DNA from 2 places in the Xanthomonas cassavae CFBP 4642 genome. Region 2 is predicted to be linked to the other one. Evidence: predicted binding sites of a transcription regulator. Region 2 holds the regulator's gene; the other holds the start of a gene.
The links. Region 2 encodes FliA, which starts transcription of late flagellar genes. Its sites were predicted from a motif close to TAAAGTTTNNCNNNCNNNGGCCGATAA; they were not measured.
Positions count from the first base shown of each region.

Region 1: a site for FliA is predicted at 6,710-6,736, ahead of XCSCFBP4642_RS0114605 (methyl-accepting chemotaxis protein). Genes of this name have one in related genera too.

Region 1 covers NZ_CM002139.1:3,286,063-3,296,714, reverse strand. The annotation lists gene XCSCFBP4642_RS0114635 (NAD+ synthase) at 1-559, shown strand, start outside; gene XCSCFBP4642_RS0114630 (outer membrane protein assembly factor BamD) at 706-1,587, opposite strand; gene rluD (23S rRNA pseudouridine(1911/1915/1917) synthase RluD) at 1,708-2,703, shown strand; gene pgeF (peptidoglycan editing factor PgeF) at 2,705-3,520, shown strand; gene XCSCFBP4642_RS0114615 (DUF4166 domain-containing protein) at 3,541-4,047, shown strand; gene XCSCFBP4642_RS0114610 (thiol-disulfide oxidoreductase DCC family protein) at 4,049-4,468, shown strand; gene XCSCFBP4642_RS0114605 (methyl-accepting chemotaxis protein) at 4,775-6,643, opposite strand; gene XCSCFBP4642_RS0114600 (membrane-bound PQQ-dependent dehydrogenase, glucose/quinate/shikimate family) at 7,191-9,629, opposite strand; gene XCSCFBP4642_RS0114595 (hypothetical protein) at 9,936-10,235, shown strand; gene otsA (alpha,alpha-trehalose-phosphate synthase (UDP-forming)) at 10,457-10,652, opposite strand, start outside.
Region 2 covers NZ_CM002139.1:2,413,130-2,422,062, forward strand. The annotation lists gene XCSCFBP4642_RS0110665 (chemotaxis protein CheA) at 1-840, opposite strand, end outside; gene XCSCFBP4642_RS0110670 (protein phosphatase CheZ) at 843-1,469, opposite strand; gene cheY (chemotaxis response regulator CheY) at 1,469-1,861, opposite strand; gene XCSCFBP4642_RS0110680 (RNA polymerase sigma factor FliA) at 1,897-2,664, opposite strand; gene XCSCFBP4642_RS0110685 (MinD/ParA family protein) at 2,661-3,545, opposite strand; gene flhF (flagellar biosynthesis GTPase FlhF) at 3,532-5,223, opposite strand; gene XCSCFBP4642_RS26915 (peptidoglycan-binding protein) at 6,368-8,755, opposite strand.

The DNA.
Region 1 (10,652 bases), 870 kb from region 2:
GCCGATGTTCGAAGGCACCCAGCCGGACATCACCGAGGAAAACCTGCAGTCGCGTAGCCGCGGCGTGATGTTGATGGCGCTGTCCAACAAGTTCGGCGGGCTGTTGCTGACCACCGGCAACAAGAGCGAATACGCGGTGGGCTACGCCACCATCTATGGCGACATGTGCGGTGGCTATGCGCCGCTCAAGGATCTGTACAAGACCGAAGTGTTCGGCCTGGCCAAGTGGCGCAATACCGTGGGTGGCGCGCCGGTGATTCCGCCGGCGGTGATTTCGCGCCCGCCGTCGGCCGAGCTGCGCGACAACCAGACCGACCAGGACTCGCTGCCGCCCTACGACGTGCTCGACGGCATCCTGTACCGCTATGTCGATCAGGAGCAGTCGCGCGACGACATTGTCGCTGCCGGATACGCGGCCGACACGGTGGAGCACGTGCTACGGCTGGTGCGGCTGAATGAGTGGAAGCGTCACCAGGCTGCGCCGGGGCCGAAGGTGTCGCGGCGTGCGTTCGGGCGCGAGCGGCGCTACCCGATCACCAACGGCTACAGCGGGCAGTAACGCTCCCAAGGCCCCGTTGCGGAGATGTCGTAGAACTGGTTGCCGGCGCGCGTGTGGCGGCGGCCTCCCTCACGCCGGCAGGACCTGCCCAATAAACAAGGGGGCCTTGCGGCCCCTTGTTGTGCTTCACGCGACGGTCGAAGATCTTAGTCGCGATTCATCTGTGCATTGCGCTGTCCGGTAGCGGCGGACTTTTCGCCGGCAAACGGATTGAGCTTGCGGATGGCCCAGGGGTACTTCGGCCAGTTGCTGCTCAGCCACGGGTGCTGCGGGCTGTTGAGTTCGAGCACGCGGCGCGCGTCGGCGGCCAGGGTCTTGTTGCCCAGATGCGTGTAAGCCTCGGCCAGCACCGCTACCGCATCGTACTGGTAGGCGCTCTGCGGATAGGTTTCCAGCAGGTAGTTGGCGCGGCCGGCAGCCGATACCCAGGCATTGCGCCGCAGGTAGTACAGCGCATTGTCCAGCTCGTGCTGGGCGAAGATGTCGCGCAACTCGATCATCCGCTTGCGCGCATCGGCGGCGTAGCGGCTGTTCGGGTAGCGGTCGGTGACGGTGTTGAAGTCGTTGTAGGCCTGCTGTGGCGACGACAGGTCGCGGCGGCTCGGGTCCAGCGACCACACCCGGCGCAGGAACACCGTGTCGCGGTTGCTGTTGGCCAGCCCGCGCAGGTAGTACAGGTAGGCGATATTGCGATGGGTCGGGTAGGTCCGGATGAAGCGGTCGACGCTGGACACGGTGTCGTCGTGCTTGCCGGCCTTGTACTGCGCGTAGGCGCTTTCGATCATCGCCTGCTCGGTGTACGGCCCGTACGGGTACTGGGCCTGCAGGCGTTTGAAGCTGGCTTCGGCGCCAGCCCAGTTGCCTTTCTCCATCAGCTCATGGGCCTTGCCATAGAGCTGCTCGACCGGCATGCCCTCGTCGGGATTCTTGTCCTTGGCGCCGCGGTGGCAGCCGGTGACGACGAACGCCATGACCAGCATGAGGGCAATCAGGCGCGCAGGCGCGGAAAACGTGGACCGTCGGATCATGGGTCTGGGCAGGACGCATCAGGAAAACGAAAGGGCGATGATAGCCTAGTGGCCTGTCCGGCGACTGACTCCTGCTGCCCGGACCCTCAAATTCCCGTTTTTGCCCGAGTACCCGTGTCCATGTCCGACCCTTCTGCCGACCCCACCGACCCGTCCATCCGTCAGGCCGTCGTGCCCGACAGCGCCGCAGGACGGCGTTTCGACGCGGTGCTGGCCGAACTGTTCCCCGAATTCTCGCGCTCGCGGCTGTCGGAGTGGATCAAGTCCGGCGATGCGCTGCTGGACGGCGACATGGCGCGTCCGCGCGACACGGTGCGCGGCGGCGAGAGCGTACAGCTGCAGGTGGTGCTGGAAACCCAGACCCATGCCGCGCCGCAGGACATCGCGCTGAACGTGTTGTACGAAGACGAGCAGGTGCTGGTGATCGACAAGCCGGCCGGCCTGGTGGTGCATCCGGGCGCGGGCAATCCAGACGGCACCCTGGTCAACGCGCTGCTGTTCCGCGACCCGGCGCTGTCGGCGGTGCCGCGCGCCGGCGTGGTGCATCGGCTGGACAAGGACACCAGCGGGGTGATGGTGGTTGCGCGCACCGTGCAGGCGCAGACCGCGCTGGTGGAGCAACTGTCCGCGCGCGACGTGCATCGCCAATATCTGGCAGTGGTGGTCGGGGCGCTGGTGTCCGGCGGCACCGCCAATGCCCCGATCGACCGCCATCCGCGCGACCGCCTGAAGATGGCGGTGCGCGACGACGGCCGCGATGCGGTCACCCATTACCGGCTGCGCGAGCGCTTCCGCGCGCATACCGCGCTGGAATGCCGGCTGGAAACCGGGCGCACCCATCAGATCCGCGTGCATATGGCGCATCTGAAATCGCCGATCGTCGGCGACCCGCTGTATGGCGGCGCGCTCAAGCTGCCCAAGGGCGCCACCGACGAGCTGGTGCACGAGCTACGCACCTTCAAGCGCCAGGCGCTGCACGCCGAAACCTTGGAATTTCTGCATCCGGTCAGTGGCGAGCCGGTGCGTGCCAGCGCGCCGGTGCCGGCCGATCTGCAGCGGCTGATGACCGCGCTGCGCGACGACAGCGCACGCGCGGCCGAATTGGCGCGCCGCTGAGGTGAGCGTGGCCGCTCCATTCATCCTGCCTGCCCACTGGCCGGCGCCGCCGCGCATCCGGGCGCTGACCACGCTGCGGCATGGCCTGGGCGTGTCGCAGGCGCCGTTCGACACACTCAATCTCGGCAACCGCAGCAGCCCGGAGGGCGATACGCCGGAACGGGTGGAGCGCAACCGCGCGTTGCTGGTGCAGGCGCTGGCCTTGCCCGGCCCGCCGCAGTGGTTGCGGCAGGTGCATGGGGTGGATGTCGTGCGGCTTGAGGCCGTCTCGGCGGGCGCCGGCGCGCAGGTGGACGCTGCGGGCGATGGTGTGCCGGGCTCGCATGAGCCCACCGCCGACGCCGCCGTGACCGACGTGCCGGGGCGGGTGCTGGCGATCCTCACCGCCGATTGCCTGCCGGTCGTGCTCGCTGCGGTCGATGGCAGCGAGATCGCGGCCGCACATGCCGGTTGGCGCGGTCTGGCCGATGGCGTGCTGGAGCGCAGCGTGGCGGCGATGCAGACACCGGCGCCGCAGCTGATGGCCTGGCTGGGCCCGGCCGCAGGACCGCAGGCCTATGAAATCGGCCAGGACGTCTTCGATGCCTTCGTCGACGAGGACGTACAGGCGCAGTACGCATTCATCGCGACGCGAGCGGGGCACTGGCGCGTGGATCTGTACGCATTGGCGCGGCTGCGTCTGCAGCGTGCCGGGCTGCGGGCCGATGCGATCCACGGCGGTGGCCTGTGCACCATTTCCGACCCGGCGCGCTTTTTCTCGCATCGCCGCGACCGCCGTAGCGGACGCATGGCCACGCTGGCGTGGATCGCTCCCTGAGCACGCCCTTGTTCGCGCAGGTGCTGGGGCAACAGGCGTTCGCGCAATTGCCGGCGCCGGTGCGCGCGCTGCATTCGGTACAGCGGCGGCAGACCTTTGCCGGGCAGGCGCAGATCCGGCGCGGCCGGCATGTGCTGGTGCCCTTGCTGGCGCTGCTGAGCCGGTTGCCGCGCAGCGGCACGGTGGCGGTAGAAGTGGAGTTCCTGGTCGATGCGCAGGGCGAGCGCTGGCACCGGCGCTTTGCCGGTCTGCCGATGTATTCGCGGCTGTGGCGCGAGGGAGCGGCCTTGCGCGAACACCTGGGCGCGGTACGGTTCGAATTTGCGCTGCGTGCCGATGCCCGGTCCCTCTATTGGCAGGCCACACGCGTGTGGGCGTTCGGCTGGATTCCACTGTCCGCGCGCTGGTTCGAACAGCTGCGTTGTCGCGAGCATGCCGATGCCGGCCGCTACGGGTTTCTGGTCGACGTGCACCTGCCGTTGGTGGGACCGTTCATTCGCTACGAGGGATGGCTTGAGCCACGCTGACATGCCCAGTGCCGGGATGCGTACCGCGCCGGCTACCATCGTGTTCGATGGCGTGTGCCTGCTGTGCAATGGCTGGGTCACGTTCCTGCTGCGCCACGATCGACGCGGGCGTTATCGCTTTGCCGCGATGCAGGGCCGGGCCGGACGCGCGCTGTTGCAGCAGCATGGGCTGGACCCGAACAACCCGTTGTCGTTCCTGCTGGTGGACCACAGCGGCGCATGGACCGACAGCGATGCCATCGTGCGGGTACTGGCGGGCCTGGGCGGCCTATGGCGGCTGGCAGCAGTGTTACGCGTGATACCGCGTGGTTTGCGCGATATCGGGTATCGCCTGACCGCACGCAATCGCTATCGCTGGTTCGGCCGCAGCGACCACTGCATGCTGCCTACGCCCGAGCAGCATGCGCGGTTTCTGGACTGACGCACTGTGTGCGTGTCGTGCGCGGCGATTGGCTAGCGCATCCGGCGATGCTGACCAATGGGTTGTAGGAGCGCGCCTGAGCGCGAGGAGCGTTGCCGGGAAGGCCTCATCGCGCCCGGGTGCACTCCTACGAAGGGAACGGGTACGCCACGGCGTTTGGTGGGACGCGTCGTGCGCGGCGATTGGTTGGCGCATCCGGCGATGCTGACCAATGGGTTGTAGGAGCGCGCCTGAGCGCGAGGAGCGTTGCCGGGAAGGCTTCATCGCGCCCGGGCGCGCTCCTACGACACGCGCTGTATCGCGCGCTTATGCCGCGTTGTGGAAGCTGGCGCGTACCAGGTTGGAGGCACCCGGGCGGGCGTCGGACTGCAGGCGGAAAATCGCCACCGCATCGGCCAGGTCCACGGCCTGTTCTTCCAGGCTGCGTGCAGCGGCGGTGGCTTCTTCCACCAGCGCGGCATTGCGTTGAGTGACTTCGTCCAGCTGCGCCACGGTGCGGTTGACCTGTTCGATGCCGCTGGATTGCTCGGCGCTGGCGGAGGTGATCTCGCTCATGATGTCGGTGACATGCTTCACCGAGCCGACGATCTCGCGCATGGTCGCGCCGGCGCGGTGCACCAGACCCGAGCCCAGTTCCACCTTGTCGGTGGAGTCGGCGATCAGCGTCTTGATCTCCTTGGCGGCGTCGGCCGAGCGGCGCGCCAGTGCGCGCACTTCCGAGGCCACCACCGCAAAGCCGCGGCCCTGTTCGCCTGCGCGCGCCGCTTCCACTGCGGCGTTGAGCGCCAGGATGTTGGTCTGGAACGCGATGCCATCGATGACGCCGATGATCTCGCCGATCTTGCGCGAGGCGGTGCTGATCTGGCCCATGGTGGCAACCACATCGTCCATCACCTGGCCGCCGTTCTGGGCGACTTCGCCGGTGCCCACCACCAGGCGGTTGGCCTGCAACGCGCTATCGGCGTTCTGCTTCACGGTGGAGGTCAGTTCCTCCATGGAACTGGCGGTTTCTTCCAGGTTGGCGGCCTGCTGTTCGGTGCGTTCGGACAGGTCGGTGTTGCCGGCGGCGATTTCCACCGCCGCGCGGCGGATCGTGTCCGATGCAATCTGGATGCCGCCGATGATCTCGGTCAGCCGGGTGACGGTCTGGTTGGTGTCGTCGCGCAGGCGCGCAAAGATGCCGTGCGCATCGCCCTTCACGCGTTGGGTGAGGTCGCCTTCGGCCAGTGCGCCGATCACGCGCGCCAAGGCGGCCAGGTGGGTTTCCACCGAGTCGTAGATGCGGTTGATGCCTTGCGCCAGCGACAGCAGCATGCCGTCCATGCCGTCGATCTGCATGCGGCGGCTGAAATCGCCGGCCGCGGCGGCATCGATGATCTGGATCAGCGCCTGCTCGGCATTGACCTGCGCGGTGACGTCCATCCACTGCGCGATGGTGCCCAGCTTGGTGCCATCGTCGGCGATGATCGGGCTGTACACGAAGTCGATCTGGCGGCCGAAGAACGGCGCACGTACCGCCTTGGACGCGTTCAACGCACGCATGCGGTCGATCGCGGCCTGGCTGTCGGGATAGATGTCGCCGATGCTGCCGCCGACAAAGCCTTCGGCATGGAAGCTGGGGCGGAAGCTCTGCACATCCGGCTCGATCAGCTTGAGCATCGCCAGCAGCTTGCGGTTGGCGAACAGCACCTGGCCGTCGTCGTCGGCGATGCGGATCATGGTGTCCAGATCGTCCAGCGCCTTGACCACGAACTGGCCGTGGCGCAGCCCCTGTTCCATCACATCGAGGCGGATGGCCAGCTTGTCCTGGGTCGCCTGCAGGGCGTGCAGCAACGGCGCGAGTTGGCCGGAGGCGTTGCGCAGATCCAGACGCTGGTAGCGCCCGTCACCGATGGCCGTCACCGTGCCGATCGCCTGTTGCAGTTGCGCGAGACCGCGACGGCGCGTCCACCACCACAGCCCGGCACTTGCCGCGCCCAGCACCAGCAGCGCCGGTAGCAAGCGGCCCAAACTGGCCCGGACACCGCCGGGCAGCAGCGTGGCGGCGTAGAGCGTCAGCAAGGCCAGCATGCCGATCTGTGCGGCGGCAGGCAGCCATGCGGCCGTGCTGGCACGCGCAAGGTTCCGGCCAGAGAGCGGGCGGAAGACGGCGGTGGCATCGGGCGAGGGTGACATAGGCTGAGTTCAACTGAGCGATTCGGAGTGGGGAGCGGCGTCCTGCGCTGCATGGGCTGCTATGGGGTATCGGCGGCCGAGCCCGAATCATGATGGCGTGAAATCACCGTTCGTCGGAATCTGTCGTCCAGACCCCTGGAAACACCGATGTGGTTAAGTTGGAAGCGGTTTCAGTTACACCCTATGCGCTGCGGAATCGTGATTTGCAGCCGGAGACGGTCGTGCGATTGTAAAATGCACGTGAAATATCAGTGGGCGCCGTCAACACTTCGTAGACCTCGACGCCACGCAGTCCGATCGCATGACACGACCAGGAATGGCCAGTGGCGCCATCGGTGCGAGGCCACGAGCACGCATCCAAGCGCGGGGAATCGGGAATCGGGAATGGAGAATCGGGGATCGAGCGCATTACAGCTCCAGCCCAGCCCGAATGGCAACGCAAAAGCGCTTTTCCCATTCTCGAATCCCGATTCCCGATTTCCAAAGAAAACCGGCCATCTCACGATGACCGGTCTATCGATGCCTCATACGCTGACACTACACCGGCTTACTTCGCCGGCTTGGCGCCTGTGTCGTCGGGCAGCGCCCAGGCAATCACGCTGTCGCCCGACGTGGTTTCCATGCGGTCGTGTCCACCGACCGCGGCCACGATGTATTGCTTGCCGTCGATGGTGTAGCTCATCGGCGCCGCCTGCGGGCCGGCGGGGACGCGGGTCTCCCAGACCTGCTTGCCGGTGCGGGTGTCGAAGCCGCGCATGAAGTTGTCCAGGGTCGCGCCGATGAAGGTCACGCCGCCGGCGGTGGTCAGCGAGCCGCTGTTGTTGGGGGTGCCAATCTCGAACTTGGTCTTGGACGGAATGCCCATCGGGCCCTGGTCGTAACCGGTGCCCAGCGGACGGCGCCACAGCACCTGCTGCGTGCGCAGATCCACACCGGCGATATAGCCCCACGGCGGGGCGACGCACGGGGTGTTGAGCGGCGACATCCACGGCTCCTTGCGGGCGCCGTAGGCCAGGCCCTTCTGCGCCATGTAGCCGGGCGTCCTGCTCTTGCCGTCGAACACAGAGACCACGCCCAGCTCGTTCATCTTCTCGCGGGTATAGACCTGCAAGGTGTAGGGCAGGCGATTGCTGTTCATCACCATGATGCCGCGCTGCAGATCGACCGAAACGCCGCCCCAGTTGATGCCGCCATGGTTGCCGGTGAAGGCCAGCGAGCCTTGCAGGGTGGGGGGAGTGAACATGCCTTCGTAGCGCAGCTGCTTGAACTGGATGCGGCAGGCCAGCTGGTCGAACGGGGTCATGCCCCAGGCATCGGATTCGATGATGGTTTCGAACTCACGGCTTGGCGCACCCACGGTATTGGGCATGCCCGGCGAGATCGGCTGCGTGGCCGCGGTCCAGTCGCCGTGATCGGTGCCCTGCGGCACCGGGATCTGCTTGACCGGCATCAAGGGCGCACCGGTGGCGCGGTCCAGCACGAATACCTGGCCGGACTTGGTGGCCTGGATCACCGCAGGACGGGTAGCGCCTCCAGCGACCGGCCAGTCGACCAGGTTCGGTTGTGGGCCGATGTCGTAATCCCACAGGTCGTGGTTGACGGTGCGGAAGTGCCAACGCTCCTTGCCGGTGGCCGCATCCACGGCCACCAGCGAGGCGGTGTATTCCTCGTCCTGCGGAGTGCGGCCCTTGCCGAAGAAATCGCCCGAGGCATTGCCGGTCGGCAGATACACCAGGCCCAGTTCGTCGTCGGCGGCCATCAGCGACCACACGTTCGGGGTGGAGCGAGTATAGGTCTGGCCGGCGGGCGGCTCGTTGGTGATCGCCGGGTTGCCCAGGTCCCAGGCCCAGCGCAGCTGGCCGGTCAGTGCATCGAAGCCGCGCACCACGCCGGACGGCGCATCGCCTTCCTGGCCGTCGCGCACCTGGCCGGTGGGCTGGATCACCACGCCGCGCATCACCACCGGCGGCGAGGTCGGGCCGACAAAGCCCGGCTTGGTGTTGCCGGTGCCGACATTGAGGTCCACATAGCCGTTGCTGCCGAAGTTGGCGCACAGCTTGCCGGTCTGCGCATCCAGCGCGCCCAGGCGGCCGTCGACCATCGGCCAGAAGATCCGGGTCGGGCACTCGGCGGTGCCTTCCGGCGCCTGGTAATACGACACGCCACGGCAGGTGGTGGCGGCCACGCCGGCCATCGCCTTGGGGGTGGTCTGCGGGTCGAAGCGCCAGCGCTCCTTGCCGTTGGCCGCTTCCACCGCGATCACTTTCTGGGTGGGCGTGCAGATGTAGAGCAGGTCGCCGACCTTGAGCGGGGTGTTCTGGAAGGCGTAGCCTAGCTTGGAGCCGGCCGGCTTCAAGTCGCCGGTGTGGAATTCCCAGGCGATCTTCAGGTTCTTCACGTTCTCCGGGGTGATCTGTGCGCCCGGGGTGTAGTGGTTGGACAGATTGGAGCCGGCATAGGCGGTCCAGTTGCTGGCGTCGTGATTGGCCGCCACGTTGCCGTCCGGGCTGGGCACGGTGCCGCGGCTGAAGGCCGTCGCGTTGTTGGCCGGCAGCGTGGAGGCGTCGGCCAGCTCGACATTGCGCGGCACCAAAAGCGGCCACAGGATCAGCGCGGCACCCAGGATCGGCAGTACGCCGGTCACGAGCGCATAGCTGACGCCGGATAACGGCTGCATGCGGCGACGCGCCACGCCCCAGAACGGCAGCAGCACCAGGCCCAGCACAGAGATCCAGGCCAGACGCGGGACCAGACCCCAGCCATCCAGGCCCACTTCCCACAGTGCCCAGGCAATGGTGGCGGCCAGGGTGGCGCCGAACAGCCACAGGCCCGCGCGCTTGCCCGCCGCGAGCAGCACGCCCGCCAGCAGCAACGCGATACCTGCCAGCAGGTAGTACCAGGAACCACCGACGGCCACCAGGCGCCCGCCTTCGTAGGCGAGCACCGCACCGAGCACGGCGATCATCACTGCATAGGCCGCCAGCAACCGGGTGCCTAGCCCACGTGTTGAGGATTGATCAGTCATTTTCAGATGTCAGGAAGGACTTGGGGCCGCAGCGGGCGACAAGTCGTGGAGGGAGAAAGGTCGCTCGTGGCAAAGACTGCCGGCGACCTGGATATGAACGCGCAGCCCCTCCCAGGGTCCTCAGCGCTAATCATGGCGATATTTTAGACCCTTCCTCCTGTCGCGTCCGTGATGGAGTGGGAACCGCCGTTCCAACCTCCGCGCGGATGCACCGGATTTGCGTGGAAGTTGAGCAGGGTTGCGAATGGCGATGACACCTGAAGGATGATGTATGCAAAAATCGATGTCGATGTCGATGTCGATGTCGATGTCGATGTCGATGTCGATGTCGATGTCGATGTCGATGTCGATGTCGATGTCGAATTGTTGTGTTCTTTGCTTCGCGCGACGATTGCTTTGGCCTCACGCAGTCGCCTCAAGCAAGCCGGGTACCGCAGTCGCGCGTGGCCGAAGAGGCGCCCTTATTTGAGCGAAGCGAGTTTGGCCGCCGTGCCGCGCGTGGCACTGTTGCGGCCGTGTCGCGCCAGATTGCGCCAGGAAACAGCGGTTCTCGTGACGTTTGCCTAGACAAAAATCAGCCGCGCCCGAAGGGCATGGAAGCCTTTGACTTTGCGATGGTTTAAGCGCTGGCGCTTGAAAGCTGTGCTTGAAATTCCCGCATGGTCTCAGGTGCACCTGTTGGAAATCCCTGGTAACCGTACCCTCATCCGCCCTTCGGGTACCTTCTCCCGGAGCAAGCAAGGAAACGCTTGTAGCGAGGTCGGGGCCTTCTCCGAACCGGAGAAGGATCAGACCTCCGCGAGTGCCTGCAGATATCGCTGGCGCCAGTGGCTGATATTGTTCTTGCGCAAGTGGTCCATCATCGCATGCCAGCGCTCGATGCGGCTGGCCAGTGGCATGCTGGCTGCGGTTGCAATCGCATCGGCCACGCCGTCCAGATCGTGCGGGTTGACCAGCAGCGCTTCCTTCATTTCGTCGGCGGCG
Region 2 (8,933 bases):
CACCAGCGGGTCGGCCAGGGCCTCGACCAGGTTGCGGTCCAGTTCCGTCTCGGCGCCGATCAGTTCCAGTTCCACTTCCTTGGACAGCGTGCGCGCGACATCGCGGGCCACCTTGGGGAAGCGTGCGAATACCTTGCTCACCGGTTGCATGCGGGTGCGCATCACCGCGGTCTGCAGGCGCGCGGTGGCGATGTCCAGGGTGCTGACCGCGCGGTCGAGTTCTTCGTCGCGCAGCCGGGTGCGCAGGGTCTTGAGGCGGTTGCGCGACAACACCAGTTCGCCGATCAGGTTGACGATGGCGTCCAGGCGCTTGGTGTCCACGCGCACGGTCTGCTCGGCGTCGGCCGCCTTGGCCGCCGCCTTGGGCGCGGCCTTGGCGCCCGGCGCAGCAGCGCCGTGTGCGTCATCGTGTGCGGGTGCAGCGGCAGCGGCCTTGGGCGCGGCCTTGACCGCCGGCGGGCCGCTCTTGGCATCGAACTGCGCAATCAGCGAGGCCGGCGCATGCGGCACGGTTTCGCCCGAGCCCATCGCATCCAGCATGGCCTGCAGATAATCCAGCGACTGCTGCGCGGCATCGAAGTGATGCGCCTGCAACACCGCCTGGCCGGAGCGCGCCATGCCCAGGGTTTCCTCGGCGGCGTGGCACAGCTCCACCATGGGTTTTATCGCCAGGAAGCCGGCGCCGCCCTTGAGCGTGTGGAAGCCGCGGAACACCGCGTTGAGCTGGTCGGCTTCGTCTGGCGCCTGTTCCAGCGACACCAGCTGTTCGCCGAGGCGGTCCAGGATTTCCTGGGCCTCGACGATGAAATCGGCCGCAATATCGTCTGGAACAGCACTCATGGTTACAACCCCAATCCGGACAGCAAATCGTCGGCGTCGTCCTGCGACACCGCGTGACGGTCCAGGCCCTTGATTGCAGGACCGGCCAGACCGCCGTCGTCTTTCTTCGGCTCGGTGTTCTTCGGCGGCAGGCCGAGCGCACCGAAGCCTTCATGCACGCGCCGCACGATCCCGGCCACGCGGCGGATGATCTGCCCGCTGAGGTCCTGGTAGCTCTGCGCCAGCGACAGCTCGGTGAGGTTGTGGCGCATCTTTTCCAGCAGCGCGCCCTGGTCTTCATTGAGTCCACCGTCGCGCAGCTGGTTGGCCAGCACGCGGCACTCCTCGACCAGATCCAGCGTGCGATGGCTGGCCTTTTCGGTCATTTCCACCACGTGGTCCAGGCGCGAGCAGGCATCGTCCAGTTCGCCGGCTTCTTCGGGCACGGTGGGCAATTCGCCCAGGGCCTGCCCGAGTTCGCGGGCGAGCCGGCTCAGGCTCTGCATCATCGGGCGTGTGCGCAGGGCGGCGAGGTGATCGACCTCGCGACGCCAGGCGACCTGGTCACCGCTTTCCAGTGCATCGAGCGCGTGCTGCAGGCGCTCGATCAGGGCGGCACGTTCGGCATCGGCTTCCACGGTGGCGTTCATCAGGCGGTCGCCGCCAGACGTTCGAACACCTTGCCCAGCTTCTCTTCCAGTGTCTGCGCGGTGAACGGCTTGATGATGTAGCCGTTCACGCCGCACTGCGCGGCTTCGATGATCTGCTCGCGCTTGGCTTCAGCGGTCACCATCATCACCGGCAGGTGCTTGAGCTTGGCGTCGGCGCGGATGTTGCGCAGCAGGTCGATGCCGGTCATGCCGGGCATGTTCCAGTCCGTCACCACGAAATCGAACGGGCCCGCGCGCAGCGCAGCCAGCGCGCTGTTGCCGTCTTCGGCCTCTGCGGTATTGGTGAAGCCAAGATCGCCCAACAGATTCTTGACGATACGTCGCATCGTCGAGAAGTCGTCCACGATCAGGATCCGCATGTTCTTGTTCACATCAAGCTCCTAACTCTAAAAATTATGCGAAAAAATCAGTCATCATTTTCGACACCGGCATCGGCCAGTTCGAAGACCTTGAGGCGGCCGCGCAGACGCACCACCGCCTGGCCATGGATCTGGCAGACGCGCGATTCGCTGACACCGAGCACGGCGCCGATTTCCTTCAGGTTCAATTCCTGTTCGTAGTACAGCGACAGCACCAGCTGCTCGCGCTCGGGCAGCTGGCCGATGGCCTTGCCCAGCTCGCGGCCGAATTCGCCACGCTCCATCATCTGCTGCGGGTTGGGCCCACCTTTGGCGGTGGTGTCCAGTTCGCCGTGATCTTCGATGCGCGATTCCAGGCTCAGCACCTGGCCGCGTGCGGCGTCTTCCATCAGGCGCAGGTAGTCGGGCAGCGGCATGTCCATCGCGGCGGCCACTTCGGTGGCGGCGGCGGCGCGGCCGGTGTTCTGCTCGATCTTGCGCACCGCGGCAGCGGCGTCGCGGGCGCGGCGGTGTACCGAGCGCGGCACCCAGTCGCCACGGCGGATCTCGTCGATCATCGAGCCGCGGATGCGGATCGAGGCATAGGTCTCGAACGAGGCGCCCTGTTCGGAGTCGTAGCTGCGCGAGGCTTCGATCAGGCCGATCATGCCGGCCTGGATCAGGTCGTCCACTTCCACGCTCGCCGGCAGGCGGGCGGCCAGATGGTGGGCGATGCGGCGCACCAGGTCGGCGTGCTGGGTCACCACGTCGTTGGCGTTGTTGCGTTGCACGGCACGGTACTGCGCGGTGGCGCTCGTTGCGGTGGCGGTGCTCATGCGGCCACTCCCCGTTGGATGATGCGTTCGACAAAGAACTCGACGTTGCCGCGCGGCACGGTGGGAGCCTGCCAGCGCGAGGTACGGCGTGCGATTTCTGCGATGGCCTGCGCCGACGGACTGGCGGGGTAGGCCTTGATGACGGGTTGCTGGCGCTGCACCGACAGGCGCAGCCAGTCGTCCTGCGGCACATGGCCGAGGTAGTTCAGCGAGACATCGCCCAGGAACTTTTCGCACACGCGCGAGAGCTTGTCGTACAGCAGGCGGCCCTCGTTGGGGTCGCGCACCATGTTGGCGATGATCTGCAGGCGGTCCACGCCGCGTTCGCGCGAGAGCACCTTGATCAGCGCGTAGGCGTCGGTGATCGAGGCCGGCTCGTCGCAGACCACCACCACGGTGTCCTGGGCGGCCTGGCAGAAGGTCAGCACGCTGTCTGTGATGCCGGCGGCGGTGTCGATGACCATCACGTCCAGGTCGCGTTCCAGTTCGGAGAACACGTTGACCAGGCCGATATGCTGGGCCGGGGCCAGTTCGGCCATGTGGCGGCGACCGGAGGCGGCCGGCACCACCAGCACGCCGCCGGGGCCTTCGATGATGACCTCATCCAGCGTGCAACGGCCGGCGATCAGGTCGGCCAGGGTGTACTTGGGCGCCAGCCCCAGGACCACATCCAGGTTGGCCAGGCCAAGGTCGGCGTCCAGCAGCAGCGTGCGTTTGCCCATGTCGGCAAGCGCCACGGCCAGGTTGGCGGAGATGTTGGTTTTTCCCACGCCGCCCTTGCCACCGGTCACGGCAATGGTGCGCACCGGGCCCAGGGGCTCGGGACGGGTCGCCGACAGGGGGAAGGCGTTGGTCAGCTTGGCGTATTCACGCGACTGCATGGTTGTGCTCCGGAGTACAGGGCTTATCGGCAGCGCGCCGCAAATCTTCAAGGCGAAGAACGAGACTGGCGGCATTGGCGCGGTGCAGGTCGTCGGGGACCCGCTGTCCGTCAGTCACCCAGGTGATGGGCATTTGGTGATCGACGACGACCGACAGCGCACTACCGAAGCGGCCGGTCTCGTCAAGTTTGGTCAGCACCACGCCCTGGGGCTTGGCGTGGGCGAAGCGGCGCACGACCTCGTCGAGGTCGGAAAAGTGCGCGTTGGCAGGCAGCACCAGCAGCGAGGTGACCTGGTGCGCGGCGCGCAGCCAGTTCAGCTGGGCGGCCAGGGCGCGGTCGCGCTGGCCCATGCCGGCGGTGTCGATCAGCACCAGCTTGTAGTCGCGCAGGCGCTCGAGCAGTTCCAGCAGGCTCTCGGCGCTGTCGGCCTCGTGCACGGCGATGCCGAGCTGACGGCCGTAGCTGTGCAGCTGCTCGCGGCCGCCGACGCGCTGGGTGTCGGTGGTGACCAGGGCCACGTCGCGCGGGGCGTGCTGGGCGGCGAAGCGCTGGGCGAGCTTGGCGATGGTGGTGGTCTTGCCGGCGCCGGTCGGGCCGACCAAGGCGATCACGCCGCCGCGTTCCAGCGGGTCGACCGGGGCCACCGGCAGGCGCTTGGACAGCAGGCCCAGCATCAGCCCGCGGCCGCGGTGCAATTCGGTATCGGCCGGAATCTGCAGTGCCACGTCGCGGATCAGGCCGGCGTCGAAGCCGTAGTCGTCCATCAGCTCCAGGGCCTGCGCGCGCACCGGCGAGCCACGCAGGCGCTCGTCGGTCAGGCGGTTCATTTCGCGCTCGATCATCTGCCGCATCAGCGCCAGCTCGCCGCGCAGCTGCTTGAGTTCTTCGTCGTTCTGCGGGATCGGCGCGGCAGCCACCGGCACTGCGGCCAGCGCAGCGGGGGCGGGCGGGGCGACCACGATCGGCGGCAGCGCGGCCGGCGGCAGGATCTGCGGCAGCGCGTCGTCCAGATCGAAGTCGGCCTCGTCGGCGAAGGCGTCGTCGTCCTGGTCCTGGGCGGCATAGGCGGGGGCGGCAACCGTGGCGGCCATGACCGGAGTCGGTGCCTGGACCGGGGCGGCCTGCACGGCCGGGCGCTGCACCGGAGCGGTGGTCAAAAAGTCGGCGAACAGCTGTTCCGGCACCGCCGACAGCGCGTGTTCCTGGCGCTGCACGACCGGCGCGGGCAGGTCCTGCACGGCCGGCATCGGCGCGGCGCTGCGGATCGGGGTGGCGACCGGCGCCTGGCGCGGCACGCTGGCCGGCTGGCGCAGGGCCATGGCGGCAATCATGTCTTCGGCGGCGCTGGCCACGCGCTGGCGGTGGCTCATGGTCTCCGCGGCCGGCTTCAGCGGAGCGTGGACCGGCGCGGCGGGGCGGGCGGCAACCTGCGCCGGCTGGGCCGGGGCCTGCTGCACGGGAGCCTGCTGGGCCGGCGCGGCGCTGGGGGCCGGCGTCTCGCGGGCGGTTTCCAGGGCGCGCTGCACCAGCTCTTCGTCGTAGTTGCTGGCGGCGACGATCTCGATGCCTTCGGCGGTACGCCGGTTGGACAGGATCACGGCATCCGGGCCGTGTTCCTCACGCACCATGCGGAATGCGGTGCGCATATCCGGGGCGACAAAGCGTTTGATCTTCATGCCACGTGCCTCCAGGAACAGGACCCGCCGGACGCCGGACGGGTGCGCGATGAATGTGGGTGTGTTGCCAGCGTCATGAGTTGCCTGTCCCGGTCGTAGTTCCAAGTCCTGCCGTCCGCCCCGCAGCGGTGGTGCTGGCTGCGGTCTCGCCAGAGCTAATGCATGCGGTGTGCCAAAACGCGGCGTTGGGTTTCCGGCACACGCCGACATCGCGCCTGCGGGTCGGTGCTGCAAACGCAGTACCGGATGGAGTGGGTGGCGGTTTTCTGACACCTGGCCCGCTTCGGCTTGCTGAACTGCCCAGCCATCGGATCTCACGGCCCGGCCATCGAAGGGCTCGGCAGTCAATGCAAGAGCGGCGCCGGATCACACGCGGTTGGAGAGCATCTGCCTGGGTGTGGTCTGTGGCAGCCATCACCAGCCGCACCTTGGGGGACTTGGCCAGGACTTCCGGCAGCAGCTGGGGCAGGTGACAGGCACGTGCGCAGGTGGCTGGCGAGGCTTCACCTGCCTGCAGACAGCCCGTGTCAGGCAGGACTGAGCGCCGTGTATCGAGCGCAGCCGGCGTGACAGTTGGCCGTATAGGGGCCACTGGCGTGGCAATCGATGGGTTATCCGGTAGGCCTGCCGGGAGACCGGCCACCCGCCGTCAGCCTGTCACGCAGGTCTGGTCGCAGCCTGAGGTGCATGACACGCCCCAAACGGAGTGGTATCGCAACAGTTCAGGTCGGTGGCGTGCAGGCAGGTAGGGTTCTACCTGGTCGGCAGAAAATCGATGGTGTCGCGGTCGTTCTGGCCTTCCAACGGTGCCGCCTCGTCGCACTGCGAGTCCGCGTGGCGTGCGACATGGCGTTGCGAGGTGCCCGGCACAATTCGGGATCCGGGGGCATGACGATCAGCATCTGCAGCGCGACATCCATTGCCTGGGAATGTCGTCCGTATCGCCGCGTTCCGGGCAGTGAACGAAAGGACCAGCTCGCTAGCAGTGCCGATTGAGCTTCCGATCGCGTCGTGTCCTGGCCCTGCAGCAGTGCCGTACGCAGCGATCATGTCGAGCGAGAGTCCACTGTGCCGTTGCACCTCTTCGACCGCTTGCTGTCTGCGGGGTTCGTTTCAACGCCTGAGTGGATTTGTTATTCGCTGATTACCCGATGACCGGCCCCGGCGGCGTCGGCTGCTCCTGTTTGGCTTGCGTCATCGCCTGCTGCTGCCGTGCTGTTTTCAGCGTATGGGCCTGCACCTGTTGCATCGATGCCTCGATCGACGGTGCCGGCTCGGCGATGGATGTGGCGAAGCGCTTGGTGATGTCGTCGTAGTTCTGCGCATAGAACCGCTCGTTGACCACATCCACCCGCCCATCCCAGCCGGGCTTGAAGCCTTCCATGTACAGGGCCGCCGTGAGCTGGGTCAAGCGATCCTCCGGTAGCGGCGTGCCCTTCGCCTCCAACCGGTCTTTCACGTCCACATACAGGGGATGGCCGGGGTGCGCCGGGTCGCTGAAGGCGCGCGGTGTGGCCGAGGACTGCGTCTGCGCCGGGCTGTCGATGGCGCCTGGCAGCGATGCCTCGTCGCGCTGCGTGTCCTGGGTTTCCCGCTCGGCCGGCCGCCCGCGCTCCTGCTGCAGCTGTTGGTCCTGCTGCAACTGCCATTGGCGTTGTTGTTCCAGCAGCGCGTGTTGCTGCTGTGCAGGTAGATCGGGTGGGCTGCGTTCAGGCGTGGCGGCGAGCGGTGCGGTAGCGGGCATGACCATCACGCTGCGTGGCGCCTCCTGCGACACCGGGCCTGCGTGCTGCGACACCGGGCCTGCGTGTTGTGGCGTGTCGCGCTGGGCAATGGCTGCGCTGGCTTGCTGCTGCACCGTTGCAAGAGTATGGCGGTCGGCGATGCCGGTGACCTCATCCATGCCCTGCATCAACTGGAAGGCCTGCACACCGCGCTGGGTGGGCTGATCGTAGGTGCCGTTGATCTCCACCGGTGTCTTGATCCGCTCGTTGATACCCAGCTGGATCAGGCTGGCCTGCAGCGCCTGTACCTCGGTGCCGTGGTCGCCCGGGCGTAGCGTCGCCCCTGGTGATGGGGCTTGGTCGGGTGCGGCGTGTTCCGGTAGCGCATCGCGCGCGTTGGCCGGCTTCAGGGAATCTGCCTGGATCTGCTCTACCGCACTGCGGATCTCCTCGGTGCTGGTGGTCGCGGCGACCCGCACCACGCCATCGGCATCGCGGCGCAGATGCTGTATCGGGCTGTCCACCGAGTAGTGGCCGGACCGATCGCGCTCCAGAGCCAGCGACGTGATGGATGCGTCGATTCCGTTTGCCTCACGCGTGTGCTGCAGCGCCTGCTGGACGGCGTCGGTCGTCGTGGCATTGGGCGCAACCCCGTAGGCTGCATAGGTCGCCTGCAGGTTGACCTGGTCCTGCTGCTGCGGCGTTGGAGACCGCCGTTGCGGCATCTGCTCCATTGCCCGTGCGTGCTGGTCCAGGGCTGGCTGCAACTGCTGGCGGGTGGCGTCGAGTTCTGCCAGGACGTTGCCTTGGGCCACGTCATCGCCATTGCGCCATTGGCCTCGCGTGTCGCGCGTGTAGTACTTGCCGTCGGAGGCTTCCAGTGCGTCCGCGCTCAGCGCCGTCTGCACGGAGACCGGCATCGGGCCGAACGCATCCCAACCGTTGCGCCGATAGGCAGCTTGATAGGTTGCCGCAATTGCGGCCGGGCCACGGGCAATGTTGGCATCGATCACCTGGGCCGCCTGCTGATCCAGTTGGATGGCACGTTCGGGGCTGGCCGGATCGACATTCCAGACCGGCCGGTCATTCCGATCGACCTCGTCGGCCACCATCCGCGACCATTGTCCGTTGGTGGCATCACGCCTCCAATCGCGCTGGTACAGGTGCGCGACGTCTGCCTGGCCGGACGGCTGCACATAGGGACTAGTGGATTGCACCTTGCCCAGCGCCTGCTCGGTCGCTTCGCTGCTGGCGTGGTAGTTCAGCTCGCGCGCTTTCTCGGGCAGCGCGAACATGCCCTGCTTCTGCGGCGTACCCACGCCGTCGTCTTGCAGGTCGGCCTTTTCTTGGCGCAGCCACTGGCTGCCGTTGAACTCCCAGCTCACGCCCTGCGTGTCGGTCTGCGTATAGATCTGGCGGTTGTCCCAGAGCGTCGCGGCCTTGTCGGCCGCCGTGCTGAACAGGTATGCGTCGGCCATGACCAGCGCGACAGGGCCGGCACCGGTGGTGCCAACAACGGCAGCGGTGGCGGCACCTCCGGCCCAGCCGCCCGCGCCTCGGGCAGCAAAGTGCAGCGCTTCCGAGCGCGCAGCGGTGAGGTTGTCCTGTGCCAACAGCGTGGCAACACGCTCTTCGGTTTGCGACGCATCGTAGGCGGTCGCGGCGACGCCCAGACCCGCAAGCCCTGCCGTCATCCCTGCGCGGCCCAAGCCTGGGATTTCAGGTTCTGGCGTGGTTTGGATGTTGCGTCCCTGCCACTCATCCCAGCGCGCCTGACCCGCCTGGGCATGCTCGGTTGGCGGATTCATGCGCTCACTGAGCGGAAGCGTGCTCTGGTCTAACGCCTTCGACGTTCCCTCAATGGCCGTTCCACGAAAATACTCTCTGTTGTCGAGCCTCAGAACTTTGTTCTCGCGGAGCGCATCATCACTGGCCGGGATGCGCAGCATGCCCTCGTGTTCACGCGCACGCGCAACAATCAACTCA